DNA from 2 places in the Microbacterium sp. NRRL B-14842 genome. Region 2 is predicted to be linked to the other one. Evidence: riboswitches for the same ligand, from Rfam matches in the RefSeq annotation. Region 2 holds a riboswitch; the other holds the start of a gene.

The links. Region 2 has a riboswitch for thiamine pyrophosphate ahead of thiM (hydroxyethylthiazole kinase). Riboswitches for the same ligand answer to the same signal wherever they lie in the genome.
Region 1: another riboswitch for thiamine pyrophosphate. It lies ahead of thiM (hydroxyethylthiazole kinase); the one in region 2 lies ahead of thiM (hydroxyethylthiazole kinase).

Annotation. Positions count from the first base shown of each region.
Region 1 is NZ_JBFLUM010000073.1:7,209-12,621, reverse strand. Features, by position in the region: partial or broken gene AB1285_RS24960 (TenA family protein) at 1-21, opposite strand, end outside; gene AB1285_RS24955 (bifunctional hydroxymethylpyrimidine kinase/phosphomethylpyrimidine kinase) at 5-355, opposite strand; gene AB1285_RS24950 (bifunctional hydroxymethylpyrimidine kinase/phosphomethylpyrimidine kinase) at 346-1,119, opposite strand; partial or broken gene AB1285_RS24945 (thiamine phosphate synthase) at 1,218-1,508, opposite strand; gene thiM (hydroxyethylthiazole kinase) at 1,505-2,353, opposite strand; TPP riboswitch at 2,345-2,438, opposite strand; gene AB1285_RS24935 (hypothetical protein) at 2,446-2,889, opposite strand; gene AB1285_RS24930 (hypothetical protein) at 2,894-3,418, opposite strand; gene AB1285_RS24925 (DUF402 domain-containing protein) at 3,644-4,363, opposite strand; gene pheT (phenylalanine--tRNA ligase subunit beta) at 4,422-5,413, opposite strand, start outside.
Region 2 is NZ_JBFLUM010000001.1:894,746-900,753, forward strand. Features, by position in the region: gene pheT (phenylalanine--tRNA ligase subunit beta) at 1-193, shown strand, start outside; gene AB1285_RS04550 (DUF402 domain-containing protein) at 252-971, shown strand; gene AB1285_RS04555 (NAD-dependent epimerase/dehydratase family protein) at 1,197-2,168, shown strand; TPP riboswitch at 2,176-2,269, shown strand; gene thiM (hydroxyethylthiazole kinase) at 2,261-3,109, shown strand; gene AB1285_RS04565 (bifunctional hydroxymethylpyrimidine kinase/phosphomethylpyrimidine kinase) at 3,106-5,253, shown strand; gene argC (N-acetyl-gamma-glutamyl-phosphate reductase) at 5,493-6,008, shown strand, end outside.

The DNA of each region.
Region 1 (5,413 bases), on a different contig from region 2:
AGTCTCATCCCACCAGGCCACGGCCACCTCTTCCGGTGTCGGCCGGGGTCTCGACCCCGCCGCGCGCCCAGAGCCCTGCGAAGGGGTGGATCGGGCCGTGCCCTCGCCCGACGTCCAGGTCGTCGGCCGCGCGGAGGGACTCCCGCAACCAGGCGCGCGCGGCGCGGACCGCGGTCGCGGGATCGTCGCCCCGCGCCAGTCGTGTGGCCAGAGCCGCGGACAGCGAGCAGCCGGTGCCGTGGGTGTTCTCCGTCCGGATGCGCGCCCCGGGGAACTCCGTGTGCGTACCGGCTGCCGTGTCGATCAGGGCGTCCGGTGCCTCGTCCCCGGGCAGATGCCCGCCCTTCACCAGCACCGCGGTCCCCGTATCGGCCGACAGCTCCTGCGCCGCGGCGAGCGCGTCCGCCCAGCCCGCCACCTCGCGCCCGCGAGGACGGCGAGTTCGGCGAGGTTCGGGGTGACCACGGTCGCCAGGGAGAGCAGGCCCCGCAGCTCGCGCTCTGCGTCCGGATCGAGCAGTCGGTCTCCCGAGGTGGCGATCATGACGGGGTCCAGCACGACGATCGGGGGCTGCGTCGTCCGGAGCCAGGCGGCGACCGTGCGGATCACCTCCCCGTCCGCGAGCATGCCGATCTTCACGGCGTCGATGCGGATGTCGTCGGCGACAGCGTCGAGCTGCGCCCGCAGGAACTCCGCGGGAGGGACATGCACGGCGCGGACGCCCTGCGTGTTCTGCGCGGTCAGGGCTGTGAGGGCTGCCATGCCGTAGCCCCCGTTCGCGGCGATCGCCTTGAGATCGGCCTGGATGCCCGCACCTCCGGACGGATCGCTGCCGGCGATGCTGAGCACGTGCGGCACCGCCCGTGCGAACCAGTGTCGCCGGAAGGCCGCGGCGGCGGCCCGGGGGTCCTCTGCCGCGCACAGCGCCGAGACCACCGCGATCCCGGACGCGCCGGCCTCACGCAAGGCCGCCGCGTCCTCCAGGTCCACCCCACCGATCGCGACGCACGGCAGCGGACTGCGCGCGACGAATGCGGCGAAGCCGTCGATGCCGAGCGGCGCCGGATGGTCGGGCTTCGTGCGCGTGGGGCGGATGACGCCGACCCCGAGGTAGTCCACCGTGCCCGGCGGCAGGGGCGGCGACCTCGTCGAGGTGCGCGGAGGTGTTTCGCCGTGAGCCCGATCAACGCCTCCGGGCCGAGAAGCTTGCGCGCGCGGAGCACCGAGGCATCCGCCTGGCCGAGGTGCACCCCGTCCACCCTGGCACCGCGACGACGGGCCTCGACGGCCGCATCGAGGCGATCGTTCACGACGAGCAGCGCGCGACCGTCGATGGCCGCGGACAGGGCGAGGAGCTGCTCGACGGTCTCCTCGTCCGTCGCCTTCTTGTCGCGCAGCTGCACGATGCGGACACCGCCGGCCACCGCTTCGCGGACGGTCGCGACCACCCCGCGAGCGCCGCACAGCGACCGATCGGTGACGAGGTACAGGGACAGGTCGACGGTCATCGGGCCTCCTCCTCGACGCGGGCGCGGGCGCGGAGATCCGCCGGGGTCACGGCGGACAGGGCGTCGAGCAGTGCGACGGCGAAGCTGCCCGGTCCGCGGGAGATCTCCGCCGCCTGCTCGGCTGCGACCGTGTAGACGAGGGTCGCCGCGGCCACCGCCGTCAGCGCATCTGTCGCGGAGCCACGGGCCGCCCCGAGGAACGCCGCCATCACGGCGCCCAGGGCACACCCGCCGCCGGTCACCCGTGTGAGGAGCTCATGCCCGTTGGCGATGCGGATCACCCGCTCCCCGTCGGTGAGGAGGTCGACAGGGCCCGAGACGGCGACCACGGAACCGTACCGGTGGGCAAGGTCGTGGGCCGCCGCGGCAGCCGCCTCGGTCCCGTCCGTCGCGTCGACACCGCGGCCGCCACTGCTGTGTCCGGCCAGCGCGAGGATCTCCGACGCGTTGCCGCGGATGGCGGTGGGGCGCAGCGCGGCGAGCTCGTGCGCGAGCGCCGTCCGCACCGGGAGGGTGCCGATCGCAACGGGATCGAGTACCCACGGCGTGCCGGCGGCGAGCGCTCCCGCCACGGCCTCCCTGCTCGCCGCCCGCTGCTCCGGGGTCGGCGTCCCGAGGTTGATGAGAAGCCCCGAGGCGGCAGCGGCGAACGGCTCGGCCTCGCCGACGATGTCGACCATGGCCGGCGCCGCCCCGAGCGCCAGCAGCACGTTGGCGGTGAACCCCGTCACGACGGCGTTCGTGATGCAGTGCGTCAACGGCGGCGTGGCCCGGACCTCCTCCCGCAGCCTTCCCGCCGTGACGGCGAGGTCGAGGACGGATTGCGGACGCACAGGATCGCTCATCGGCGACATCCCTTCGCTAGTACGAACTAGATCAGGTTCGACGGGTGTGATCTCAGCCGCGGATGCGGCACCCCGTGTCACTGCCTCGCAGTCTAGCGAGCGAGGGCGTCGAGCAGCGCCCGCTCCTCCGTCCGCGTGAGTCCGGCGCGGCGCTCGCGGTCCACGCCCCGTTCGCGCTCGTCCGCTACGACATGCTCCACCGTCTCGTCGAGGGGGCGGAGCGGGCCCCCGCTGCGCCGGTACCGCGCATTCGAGCGGGTCATGAATCCGCGCATGTCGGGCGGCAGCCACAGCGGCAGCGAGCGCGGCCCCGCCCAGTACGCGACACCTTCGGCGACGAGGCGCTCCTCCGTGCCGACGACGACCGACCCGGCGTGCCCCGTGGCCGCGCGCACCGTCCGCAGCACGTCCTCGAGGTCGCGCACGTCGCCGATCGCGTTCACGGCACCGGTGACGGTGGCGGACACGACGAACGCGGCGACGTCCTCGACGTCGATGACCTGCGTCGTGCGCCCTTCGAGCGGTGGAAGCAGCACCGGCTCATCCAGGGCCCGGAGGAACGCCGCCGCCCAGTAGCCGAAGCGATCGCTCGGGTCGCCGTCGCCGACGATGAGGCCGGGCCGGACGAGGATGTGCGCGATCGCCGACGCCCGCCTGCACGGCATCCTCCGCCGCGACCTTCTGTCGCGCGTAGTCGTCGTCCTCACCGGCCTGCGCCGCCGGGTGCCGCGATGCCGACTCGTCGGTCCCGACCGTCTCGTCGTCGCGGTACACCGACATCGACGAGATGTACGTCCACCGAGCGGCACGGTCGCCGAGCGCACGGACCGCCCCGGAGACATGATCGGCGCGGGAGGAGACGTCGACGACGTGGTCCCAGTCCGTGCGCGACACGACGTCGTAGGCGGCCTCCTCATCGCGGTCCGCGAGAACGAGGGTCGCTCCCGGCGGCGCCGGGCGTCCGCCGCGGGCCAGGCAGGTCACGGTCGCCCCCGCCCCGAGCGCATGCGCGGCGATGCGCCCCGACAGCCATCCGGTTCCCCCGAGGATCAGAACATCCGTCATGTGCCCATGTCATCAGGATCGACGACTCGGGGGAAGGGCCTCCGCTCAGAGCGGAGCGGCAGGACAGGCCGTCACGCGAGTACAGGCGTCACGCGAGCGCAGCCCACCACGCGAGCACAGGCCATCACGCGAACACAGGCCACCGGCACTGCTGTCGCCTGATGCCGCGCGAGCGCCTGATCCCGCGCGGCCTCGGCGCCGTCGCGGAGGGCGGCCCCGAAGCGGTTAGGGGACGACGATGTCGTCGAGGCCGTCCAACACCGGGATGCTCCAGGACGGGTCCGGTCGCCAGTCGATCCACTCCCGATCGAACGGCCAGTCGCCGGCATGGAAAGACGCGATGGCCGCGACCGCGTGCCGCTCGATCTGCGCCGCCTGCGCGGCGGTCAGCCGCCCCTGGTCGACGGCGGCGACCAGCTCGTCCTCGTCCTTCATCGCCACGCGCCCGTCCTGTGCGATCTCGACGTCGAGGACGTGATCGGAGGTGTAGGTGGCACTGTCGGTGCGCAGGTGCGCGTTCTCGAGGTTGACGTACCAGCCGGCGAAGTCCCACGTCGTCCCGGTGGCCGCGCTCCAGAACAGCCAGACCGACCACGGCACTCCCGCGGGCGCGATGCGCAGGATGCCGTTGCCCCACCACTCCTCGACGATCCGGCGCCGGGGCTCCCGCCACCGCCGATCGAGCGGGACGGTCCGGATGCGCTCCCCGTCCCGCGTGCCCTGGCCTTCCTGCTGCGTCCCGGCGGCAAGCCACGCGACGAGACCGCGCTCATCGTCACGGACGACGCGCATGGGGGTGACGGTCGCTGCCTCCCCCGTGGTCCACCCCGGCTTGCGGTAGTGCCAGTCGAGCTGCGCACCCGGAGAGAGGAACGGCCCCTCCCCGAGCGATCGCGCTCCGGCGGGGACCGAGGGTGGCGTGGGCTGCAGGAGGAGGCTCGTCATCCGGCCACGCTATCGCGAGAGCGCACGGCTCCCCGGAAGGGGCCGTGCGCTCTCCCGGTCAGTCGCGGAGGGCGGCGCCGAAGCGCTCCGCGGCCACGGCAACTCCCGCCATCTTCGCTTCGGAGGCCTCCGCGGCGGTCAGCGTGCGGTCGTCGGCGCGGAAACGCAGGGCGAACGTCAGCGACTTCGATCCCTCGGGCACACCCTCGCCGCGGTAGTCGTCCACGAGCCGGACGGACTCCAGCAGGGCACCCGCGCCCTCCGCGAGAGCCGCGCGGACCTCGCCCGCCGGCACCTCGGCCGGGAGTGTGAGCGAGACGTCCTGCGTCGCGGCCGGGAACGTGGAGAGCGATGCCGCCACGATGCGTCCTCCGGCGAGCGTGAGCAGCCGGTCGAGGTCCAGCTCCAGCACGGTGGCGCGACCCGGCAGGTCAGCCTCCTCGGCGACGGCGGGATGCAGCTCGCCGACGTAGCCGACCTCCTCGCCGGCGGCGACGAGCGCACCGGTGCGTCCGGGGTGGAGCGCGGCGCGCTGCGTCTGCACGACGTCGATCTCGATGCCCGCCGCGGCCCCGATCACGCGGACCGCGTCGAGCGCCTCGACGAGCCCGGCGGCCTCGGCGGCACGACCCGGCTGGCGCGGCGACACGTTGCCGGTCAGCAGCACCGCGACGTGGCGCTCCTGCGGCGGGATGGAGGCGTCGAGCGCGGCGAGCACCTCATCCGACGGCCGGACGCCGAGCGGCGGGACCTCGGCGGTGCCGTACTCCACGCCCGGCTCCGGGACGAACACGGCGCCCGTCTCGAACAGCGCGAGGTCGGTGAGCCCGCGCGAGATGTTGCGGTGCGCGGTCTGCAGCAGACCGGGGATGAGCGAGCGCCGCAGGAACGGCACCTGCCCGTCGAGCGGGTTCGCGAGGCGGATGCTGGGCAGGTGCTCACCGGACGCGGAGCCGTGCAGATCGTTCTGCGCCTCGGTCGTGAACGGGAACGCCGGGGTCTCGACGAATCCTGCGGCGGCGAGAGCGTTCACCACGCGGCGACGCCCCT
Region 2 (6,008 bases):
TGCCCTGCTGGAGTCCGTCCGGCTCGTGGACGACTACCGCGGCGAGGGTGTGCCCGAGGGATCGAAGTCGCTGACGTTCGCCCTGCGTTTCCGCGCCGACGACCGCACGCTGACCGCCGCGGAGGCCTCCGAAGCGAAGATGGCGGGAGTTGCCGTGGCCGCGGAGCGCTTCGGCGCCGCCCTCCGCGACTGACCGGGAGAGCGCACGGCCCCTTCCGGGGAGCCGTGCGCTCTCGCGATAGCGTGGCCGGATGACGAGCCTCCTCCTGCAGCCCACGCCACCCTCGGTCCCCGCCGGAGCGCGATCGCTCGGGGAGGGGCCGTTCCTCTCTCCGGGTGCGCAGCTCGACTGGCACTACCGCAAGCCGGGGTGGACCACGGGGGAGGCAGCGACCGTCACCCCCATGCGCGTCGTCCGTGACGATGAGCGCGGTCTCGTCGCGTGGCTTGCCGCCGGGACGCAGCAGGAAGGCCAGGGCACGCGGGACGGGGAGCGCATCCGGACCGTCCCGCTCGATCGGCGGTGGCGGGAGCCCCGGCGCCGGATCGTCGAGGAGTGGTGGGGCAACGGCATCCTGCGCATCGCGCCCGCGGGAGTGCCGTGGTCGGTCTGGCTGTTCTGGAGCGCGGCCACCGGGACGACGTGGGACTTCGCCGGCTGGTACGTCAACCTCGAGAACGCGCACCTGCGCACCGACAGTGCCACCTACACCTCCGATCACGTCCTCGACGTCGAGATCGCACAGGACGGGCGCGTGGCGATGAAGGACGAGGACGAGCTGGTCGCCGCCGTCGACCAGGGGCGGCTGACCGCCGCGCAGGCGGCGCAGATCGAGCGGCACGCGGTCGCGGCCATCGCGTCTTTCCATGCCGGCGACTGGCCGTTCGATCGGGAGTGGATCGACTGGCGACCGGACCCGTCCTGGAGCATCCCGGTGTTGGACGGCCTCGACGACATCGTCGTCCCCTAACCGCTTCGGGGCCGCCCTCCGCGACGGCGCCGAGGCCGCGCGGGATCAGGCGCTCGCGCGGCATCAGGCGACAGCAGTGCCGGTGGCCTGTGTTCGCGTGATGGCCTGTGCTCGCGTGGTGGGCTGCGCTCGCGTGACGCCTGTACTCGCGTGACGGCCTGTCCTGCCGCTCCGCTCTGAGCGGAGGCCCTTCCCCCGAGTCGTCGATCCTGATGACATGGGCACATGACGGATGTTCTGATCCTCGGGGGAACCGGATGGCTGTCGGGGCGCATCGCCGCGCATGCGCTCGGGGCGGGGGCGACCGTGACCTGCCTGGCCCGCGGCGGACGCCCGGCGCCGCCGGGAGCGACCCTCGTTCTCGCGGACCGCGATGAGGAGGCCGCCTACGACGTCGTGTCGCGCACGGACTGGGACCACGTCGTCGACGTCTCCTCCCGCGCCGATCATGTCTCCGGGGCGGTCCGTGCGCTCGGCGACCGTGCCGCTCGGTGGACGTACATCTCGTCGATGTCGGTGTACCGCGACGACGAGACGGTCGGGACCGACGAGTCGGCATCGCGGCACCCGGCGGCGCAGGCCGGTGAGGACGACGACTACGCGCGACAGAAGGTCGCGGCGGAGGATGCCGTGCAGGCGGGCGTCGGCGATCGCGCACTCCTCGTCCGGCCCGGCCTCATCGTCGGCGACGGCGACCCGAGCGATCGCTTCGGCTACTGGGCGGCGGCGTTCCTCCGGGCCCTGGATGAGCCGGTGCTGCTTCCACCGCTCGAAGGGCGCACGACGCAGGTCATCGACGTCGAGGACGTCGCCGCGTTCGTCGTGTCCGCCACCGTCACCGGTGCCGTGAACGCGATCGGCGACGTGCGCGACCTCGAGGACGTGCTGCGGACGGTGCGCGCGGCCACGGGGCACGCCGGGTCGGTCGTCGTCGGCACGGAGGAGCGCCTCGTCGCCGAAGGTGTCGCGTACTGGGCGGGGCCGCGCTCGCTGCCGCTGTGGCTGCCGCCCGACATGCGCGGATTCATGACCCGCTCGAATGCGCGGTACCGGCGCAGCGGGGGCCCGCTCCGCCCCCTCGACGAGACGGTGGAGCATGTCGTAGCGGACGAGCGCGAACGGGGCGTGGACCGCGAGCGCCGCGCCGGACTCACGCGGACGGAGGAGCGGGCGCTGCTCGACGCCCTCGCTCGCTAGACTGCGAGGCAGTGACACGGGGTGCCGCATCCGCGGCTGAGATCACACCCGTCGAACCTGATCTAGTTCGTACTAGCGAAGGGATGTCGCCGATGAGCGATCCTGTGCGTCCGCAATCCGTCCTCGACCTCGCCGTCACGGCGGGAAGGCTGCGGGAGGAGGTCCGGGCCACGCCGCCGTTGACGCACTGCATCACGAACGCCGTCGTGACGGGGTTCACCGCCAACGTGCTGCTGGCGCTCGGGGCGGCGCCGGCCATGGTCGACATCGTCGGCGAGGCCGAGCCGTTCGCCGCTGCCGCCTCGGGGCTTCTCATCAACCTCGGGACGCCGACCCCGGAGCAGCGGGCGGCGAGCAGGGAGGCCGTGGCGGGAGCGCTCGCCGCCGGCACGCCGTGGGTACTCGATCCCGTTGCGATCGGCACCCTCCCGGTGCGGACGGCGCTCGCGCACGAGCTCGCCGCGCTGCGCCCCACCGCCATCCGCGGCAACGCGTCGGAGATCCTCGCGCTGGCCGGACACAGCAGTGGCGGCCGCGGTGTCGACGCGACGGACGGGACCGAGGCGGCTGCCGCGGCGGCCCACGACCTTGCCCACCGGTACGGTTCCGTGGTCGCCGTCTCGGGCCCTGTCGACCTCCTCACCGACGGGGAGCGGGTGATCCGCATCGCCAACGGGCATGAGCTCCTCACACGGGTGACCGGCGGCGGGTGTGCCCTGGGCGCCGTGATGGCGGCGTTCCTCGGGGCGGCCCGTGGCTCCGCGACAGATGCGCTGACGGCGGTGGCCGCGGCGACCCTCGTCTACACGGTCGCAGCCGAGCAGGCGGCGGAGATCTCCCGCGGACCGGGCAGCTTCGCCGTCGCACTGCTCGACGCCCTGTCCGCCGTGACCCCGGCGGATCTCCGCGCCCGCGCCCGCGTCGAGGAGGAGGCCCGATGACCGTCGACCTGTCCCTGTACCTCGTCACCGATCGGTCGCTGTGCGGCGCTCGCGGGGTGGTCGCGACCGTCCGCGAAGCGGTGGCCGGCGGTGTCCGCATCGTGCAGCTGCGCGACAAGAAGGCGACGGACGAGGAGACCGTCGAGCAGCTCCTCGCCCTGTCCGCGGCCATCGACGGTCGCGCGCTGCTCGTCGTGAACGATCGCCTCGATGCGGCCGTCGAGGCCCGTCGTCGCGGTGCCAGGGTGGACGGGGTGCACCTCGGCCAGGCGGATGCCTCGGTGCTCCGCGCGCGCAAGCTTCTCGGCCCGGAGGCGTTGATCGGGCTCACGGCGAACACCTCCGCGCACCTCGACGAGGTCGCCGCCCTGCCGCCGGGCACGGTGGACTACCTCGGGGTCGGCGTCATCCGCCCCACGCGCACGAAGCCCGACCATCCGGCGCCGCTCGGCATCGACGGCTTCGCCGCATTCGTCGCGCGCAGTCCGCTGCCGTGCGTCGCGATCGGTGGGGTGGACCTGGAGGACGCGGCGGCCTTGCGTGAGGCCGGCGCGTCCGGGATCGCGGTGGTCTCGGCGCTGTGCGCGGCAGAGGACCCCCGGGCCGCCGCCGCGGCCTTCCGGCGACACTGGTTCGCACGGGCGGTGCCGCACGTGCTCAGCATCGCCGGCAGCGATCCGTCCGGAGGTGCGGGCATCCAGGCCGATCTCAAGGCGATCGCCGCGAACGGGGGCTACGGCATGGCAGCCCTCACAGCCCTGACCGCGCAGAACACGCAGGGCGTCCGCGCCGTGCATGTCCCTCCCGCGGAGTTCCTGCGGGCGCAGCTCGACGCTGTCGCCGACGACATCCGCATCGACGCCGTGAAGATCGGCATGCTCGCGGACGGGGAGGTGATCCGCACGGTCGCCGCCTGGCTCCGGACGACGCAGCCCCCGATCGTCGTGCTGGACCCCGTCATGATCGCCACCTCGGGAGACCGACTGCTCGATCCGGACGCAGAGCGCGAGCTGCGGGGCCTGCTCTCCCTGGCGACCGTGGTCACCCCGAACCTCGCCGAACTCGCCGTCCTCGCGGGGCGCGAGGTGGCGGGCTGGGCGGACGCGCTCGCCGCGGCGCAGGAGCTGTCGGCCGATACGGGGACCGCGGTGCTGGTGAAGGGCGGGCATCTGCCCGGGGACGAGGCACCGGACGCCCTGATCGACACGGCAGCCGGTACGCACACGGAGTTCCCCGGGGCGCGCATCCGGACGGAGAACACCCACGGCACCGGCTGCTCGCTGTCCGCGGCTCTGGCCACACGACTGGCGCGGGGCGACGATCCCGCGACCGCGGTCCGCGCCGCGCGCGCCTGGTTGCGGGAGTCCCTCCGCGCGGCCGACGACCTGGACGTCGGGCGAGGGCACGGCCCGATCCACCCCTTCGCAGGGCTCTGGGCGCGCGGCGGGGTCGAGACCCGGCCGACACCGGAAGAGGTGGCCGTGGCCTGGTGGGATGAGACTGCCGCGATCCGCCGCGACATCGATGCGCTGCCCTTTGTACGTGCGCTCGCCGACGGGACGCTCGACCGCGACGCCTTCGTCTTCTACCTCGCGCAGGACGCCCTGTACCTCCGCGAGTACGCCAGGGTGCTCGCGGAGGCGTCGCGCCTCGCCCCGACCCCCGACGAGCAGGCGTTCTGGGCCGAGGCCGCGCACGGTGCGATCCGCGGTGAGCTGGAGCTGCACGCGTCGTGGCTGACACCGGAGACCGGGGTGAGCGGCGCCACCTTCGCCACCGAGCCGGCCCCGGCGACGATCGCCTACCTCGACCATCTGCGCGCGGTCGCGTTCGGCGGCGACTACGCCGCACTGATCGCCGCCGTGCTGCCGTGCTTCTGGCTCTACACCGACCTGGGGGAGCGACTCCATGCCGGAGCGTTCGGCGCGGCGCCCCGCGACCCCCGGCATCCCTACGCGTCGTGGCTCGCGACCTACGCGGATCCGGCCTTCGCGGAGGCCACGCGGCAGGCCGTCGCGCATGTCGCCGCTGCGGCCGCGAGGACCGACGACATCGGCCGGGAACGGATGCGGCGCGCCTTCCTCACCTCGAGCGCACACGAACGCGCCTTCTTCGCCGCACCGGTCGCGCGCGCTGTCGTATGACGCCCGGGATTTGCGGTGCCGGACGCGCCCGCGCTATCGTCGCCGCATGCCTTCGGTCGCCACCGCTCCTTCGACGCTCGTCCCGAGCGTCATCGCCGTGCGCCGACGTCGCGGCCGCCGATTCTAGGCGACCCCGCCCTTCTGCCTGCGTCCGCGCGGCGGTCGAGTGCCGGTGTCGCCGCCTCCGGCCCCGCCCCCGGTCCCGAGATCGTCGAGGACCCGACCGTTAAGGTAGAAGCATGACGTATTCCGTCGCCGTCTCCGGCGCCTCCGGCTACGCAGGCGGCGAGATCCTGCGCCTCCTGGCCGCACATCCCGACGTCGAGATCCGCACCGTCACGGCGCACTCGAACGCCGGACAGCCCCTCGTCGCCCATCAGCCGCACCTCCGCTCGCTCGCCCACCTCACGCTGCAGGACACCACGCCGGAGATCCTCGCCGGACACGACATCGTGTTCCTCGCCCTCCCGCACGGCCAGTCCGGACAGTACACGGACGCCCTCGGCGACACCCCGCTCGTGATCGACGCGGGGGCCGACCACCGGCTCACCTCCTCGACGGAGTGGGACGCCTTCTACGGCGGGGCGTTCCACGAGCCCTGGACGTACGGCGTGCCCGAGCTCGTCGTCGGAGGGGGCAAGCAGCGCGAGGCGCTCCGCGGCGCGACCCGGATCGCCGCACCCGGCTGCAACGCCTCCACGGTGAGCCTCAGCCTCGCCCCCGGTGTCGCGGCCGGCGTGATCGACCCGGGCGAC